2 regions of the Paenibacillus sp. sgz302164 genome follow, and region 2 is predicted to be linked to the other one. Evidence: predicted binding sites of a transcription regulator. Region 2 holds the regulator's gene; the other holds the start of a gene.

Region 1 (2,409 bases), on a different contig from region 2:
GACTTCTTTCGTTTTTTGATTCTCTTTATTGAAATCGAGGTTAAGCTCCTGGGCTTTCACAAGCACGTTGCTTTGTCCGGCAAGCTCGGATACCAGCACGCGCTGTTTGTTGCCTACCAGCTCCGGCGTAATGTGCTCGTAGGTGCTGGCAGCCTTCAAAATCGCCGAAACGTGAATGCCGCCTTTGTGAGCAAATGCCGCATTGCCGACAAACGGCTGGTTGACCGGCATATGCATGTTGGCGATTTCGCTTACGTAACGCGATACTTGCGTCAGCGATTTCAATTGATCGCCGGAAATGACTTCGTATCCCAGCTTCAGCTGAAGATTGGGGATGACCGAGCTCAGGTTGGCGTTGCCGCAGCGTTCGCCGTAACCGTTGATCGTGCCCTGCACCTGTCTGGCCCCGGCTTGTACGGCGGCGAGACTGTTGGCTACGGCAAGCTCGCAGTCGTTGTGGGCGTGGATGCCGACAGGCGCCGTAATGTCCTGCTGCACCGCCGTCACGATCGCAGTGATCTCGCCCGGCAGCGAGCCGCCGTTCGTATCGCACAGCACGATCCAGTCGGCTCCGGCATCCTGCGCCTTGCGGATCGTTTGCAGCGCGTAATCCGGATTGTTTTTGTATCCGTCAAAAAAGTGCTCGGCGTCATATATGACTTCAAGGCCTTTGCTTTTCAAAAAACGAACGGAGTCGAAAATCATCGCCAGGTTTTCTTCAAGAGACGTTTGAATCGCCGTATGCACATGGAAATCCCACGACTTGCCGAAAATCGTCGCGACGGAGACGCCGGATTCCACGAGCCTGTTCAGGTTGACGTCGTCCTCGGCTCTGGAGTCTTTGCGTCTTGTGCTGCCGAAAGCGGTGATTTTGGCGTTGGTGAACGTCATGCTGCGCACGCGGTCGAAAAATTCGATGTCTTTGCTGTTGCTGCCCGGCCATCCGCCTTCAATATAGTGAACACCCAGCTCGTCAAGTTTGCGGGCGATTTTGATTTTATCCTCGACGGACAGGCTGACTCCCTCGCCTTGGGTTCCGTCCCGCAGCGTGGTATCGAAGATTTTAACTGAAGTTGACATGGGTTCCTCCTTAAACAGCTGAAAGCTGGCTGACGATGCTTTACAAGCAAATGAATGTGCTTTAAAGCGCTAAATATATATAGTACAATTATAGCATAATTCCTATAGTTAGGACACAACCTGACAAAATTACGTTTGCTTCGAAATTTGTTTTTTTTGTAATGCAGAAAATGGAAATGCCCCATTTTGCGGAAGAGGGAGCGATTGGGCGATTATGAGCGGTATTCCTCCTCATCAGCATTATCCCAAGAATGGCAGAGTCATTCTGCATATCGATATGAACGCTTTTTACTGCTCGGTTCACGAAGCGGTCGAGCCGGAGCTGTACAAAGGCAAGCCGATCGCCGTGGCAGGCAGCGTCGAGCTGCGCAAAGGCATCGTTGTGACGTCTTCTTACGCGGCGCGGGCCCGAGGGGTTAGAACGGGCATGCTGGTGGGACAGGCGCTGAAGCTGTGCCCGGATTTGCTGCTCATTCGGCCGGACTTCGATTTGTACCGGGCCTTCTCGCGGCGGTTTATGCAAATTGCCTACAGCTATTCGCCCTTAGTCGAGTCGATGTCGATCGACGAGTGTTTTGTAGATATAACAGGTTCCAAGCAGTTCGGCACTCCTATGGAGATAGCGCGGAGCATCCAGGGGCGCATTATGGAAGAGCTCCAGCTTCCGTGTTCGATCGGCGTCGCTCCGAACAAACTTTTGGCCAAAATGGGCTCGGACTTGAAAAAGCCGAACGCGATTTCGGTCATCAGGCTGCGCGACGTTCCCGAAGTGCTCTGGGACAAGCCGTGCAACTATTTGTTCGGCATCGGGAGGAAGACAGCGGACAAGCTGACGAAGCTGGGGATTCTCACTCTCGGGCAGCTCGCGCGCGCGGACGAGAAGCTGCTTAGCAAGCATTTCGGCATTTTGGGGCCGCATCTGAAGCAGGCGGCGTGCGGGATAGACCGTTCCCCGGTCAATCCGGAGCAGGAGCAGAGCAAGTCGATCGGCCATACGACGACGCTGCCGCGCGATTTTACCGATCCCAAAGAGGTGCACCGCGTATTTCTCAACATCGCCGACCAGGTGGCGCGGCGGATGCGGAGGCAGAAGCTGGTCTCATCCACGATACAGATTACGATCCGCGATCCGGATATGAGGACGATTACGCGTTCCGTTACGTTGGAGACGCCTACCGAGCATATGGACGATATTTACCGGACGGCGTGCAAGCTTTTCGATCACCATTGGGAGGAAGGCAGGCCGATCCGTCTGCTCGGCATTACTTTGCAAAGTCTGTCCGCCAAGGAAGAAACGGCCATACAGCTCGATTTGTTCGATTACGAGAA
Region 2 (2,409 bases):
AGGCGATCATTGAATCTTCGAACCTTCCATTATTTTGGCAGTTTGTCGGTGTTGGCAATTCCGATTTCGGAGTGTTGAAAAAGCTGGATACTATCGAAGGCAGAGTCGTCGACAATGCGAACTTTTTTCAAATTACGGATATTGAAAAAACGAACGATGAAGAGCTGTATGAAAATTTATTGAATGAATTCCCTTTGTGGATAAGAGAAGCAAAAGATAAAGGGATATTATAACAAATTGATCATCTCCCGGGTTGTGAAAGCCTTGATTGATGGCGCCTAAAGGGCAAGAAATGGATTGGGGAACGCCAACGAAACGAGATTTAATTCTTTAAATTTTCCCTGGTTACTGGTTTCAACCGTGAAATGTCATATCCTATCTTACCAATAATATCGAGCCCGTCCTGGAATTCTATAGCGTTTTTTCCAGTCCGCCCATTTTCCAAACCATACAAAATAAAAGCTCTAATCGTTCTTGGATTATGTAAATTATATTTTTCAATTATGTTGGTATCTTTATTTTTTAAGGATGTACCGACTAATAGTGGATTTCCTGTAATTGGATCATCCCAAGTACAAAAAAAGAATGTGCATGTTATATTTTTTAGGACTTTTAAAGATATTTTAAGAGAAATATTACTCAACTGTTGATTATACTTCTGGTCAATCACATATAGGTATTCATTTTCGCCTACAATTATTTTTCTTGTCTTGTTCTTCAAGATCTTTGTACCTCTCGAATCAGTTTCGGTCCAAGTAAAAGGGATAGTAGCTATAAGAAATCGAATTGCAGTTCCGGAGTTCGATCGGTATTTTAAAAGCGAAAAACCACCTTAAAGGTGGTTTTTTGTACTTACATGTCGCGGAACAGGCCGATAACGCGGCCAAGGATGGTTACGTTTTTCAGAAGAATCGGCTGGAGGGCCGAATTCTCCGGCTGCAGACGGATGTGATCCCGTTCTTTGTAAAAACGTTTTACCGTTGCTTCGTCATCTTCGGTCATGGCGACGACGATATCGCCGTTGTCGGCGGTTTGCTGCTGCTTGACAATAACATAGTCGCCATTATGTATGCCGGCTTCGATCATACTGTCGCCGGATACGCTGAGCATGAACACGTTGTTGTCGCCGACGAGGTGGGACGGGAGGGGGAAGTAGTCTTCGATGTTCTCCGTTGCCGTAATCGGTACGCCGGCCGTTACTTTGCCGACTAACGGGACGCGCGCCACGGATAAAGCGAAGTTGCTCTCCGCTCCGTCGAGACCTAAAATTTCAATAGCTCTCGGTTTGGTCGGATCGCGGCGGATCAAGCCTTTCTTCTCCAGACGTTCCAGATGCCCGTGCACGGTCGAACTGGAGGCCAGTCCGACGGCTTCGCCGATTTCCCGAACGGAAGGCGGGTAGCCCTTATCTTTCACTTCGTTCTTAATAAACTCCAAAATTGCTTGTTGGCGTTGGGATATTTTACTCAATAGTTATCACTCCATCTATGAAAAAATCATTAACCAAATTATAACACAGAACCGGAGTTCGTACAAACATAAGTTCGAAGATTTATTGACACAAACGTTTGTTCGTGATATTCTGATTTCAGAACAAATGTTTGGGGGATGAATGTTATGTACATTGCATATTCAGAAGGAAGCAACTCACGGCAACTTCATGCAAGACCAGCGACAGCGAGAACTACGACACGTTCGGATCGTTTCCATCGGTTCTTCGGTTTGACGAAGCGATCTTTGAAATTCATTTTGCTTGCTGCCGCGCTTCTTGCCGTGTTTTCTTTTGGCGCAATCGTACAAGCTTACGCAGGAGATGGCGCGAACGCCGCTTCCACCCGGTCGCCTGAGCCCATTCATGAATCCGTACAAATCCCAAACCATCTTATCGTTGAACGCGGCGATACGCTCTGGTCTATAGCTTCATCCCGAATAAGCGAAGGTCAGGATATTCGTTCGTATATGAATAAAGTTAAGAAATTGAACAAACTTACTTCCACGTACCTTTATGAAGGGCAAATCTTGCTGCTGCCTTAATGCCTGGCATTTATATCGGACCCCTGGCCGTATTATTTAGTTTCGGCGGTCAACGATACCTCCAATTTCATTCCTAAGTGAAATGAGACATATTCGTTCATGTTCGATTCGGATTTTCTGAATCAAGCTCATTTGCCGACTAAGTTACTTGCCTTAGTCTTTTTTTGCGTGCAATTGCCTTGACATTCGGGTAGCGGAATGGCAAAGTAGTAGTCAGACTGAGTAATGGCAGGGAGGACTATCATGAGCGATAATATGGACCAGAACATAGAGAGAATCAACGAACTTGCCCGCAAAGCGAAAACAGTTGGCTTAACGGATGAAGAAATTGATGAGCGCAACGAGTTGAGAAAAAAATATATCCAAGCGTTCCGC

The links. The regulator LexA, encoded in region 2, represses DNA repair genes until DNA is damaged. The targets are predictions, from matches to a motif close to CGAACATATGTTCG.
Region 1: the regulator LexA is predicted to act here: its motif matches at 1,205-1,218, upstream of AC0LWT_RS01415 (DNA polymerase IV).

What each region holds. Positions count from the first base shown of each region.
Region 1 covers NZ_JBVYOL010000001.1:334,684-337,092, reverse strand. Annotated here, with positions in the region: gene cimA (citramalate synthase) at 1-1,080, opposite strand, end outside; gene AC0LWT_RS01415 (DNA polymerase IV) at 1,295-2,409, shown strand, end outside.
Region 2 covers NZ_JBVYOL010000007.1:51,731-54,139, reverse strand. Annotated here, with positions in the region: gene AC0LWT_RS13325 (vWA domain-containing protein) at 1-233, shown strand, start outside; gene AC0LWT_RS13320 (hypothetical protein) at 323-721, opposite strand; gene lexA (transcriptional repressor LexA) at 853-1,470, opposite strand; gene AC0LWT_RS13310 (LysM peptidoglycan-binding domain-containing protein) at 1,738-2,034, shown strand; gene AC0LWT_RS13305 (DUF896 domain-containing protein) at 2,278-2,409, shown strand, end outside.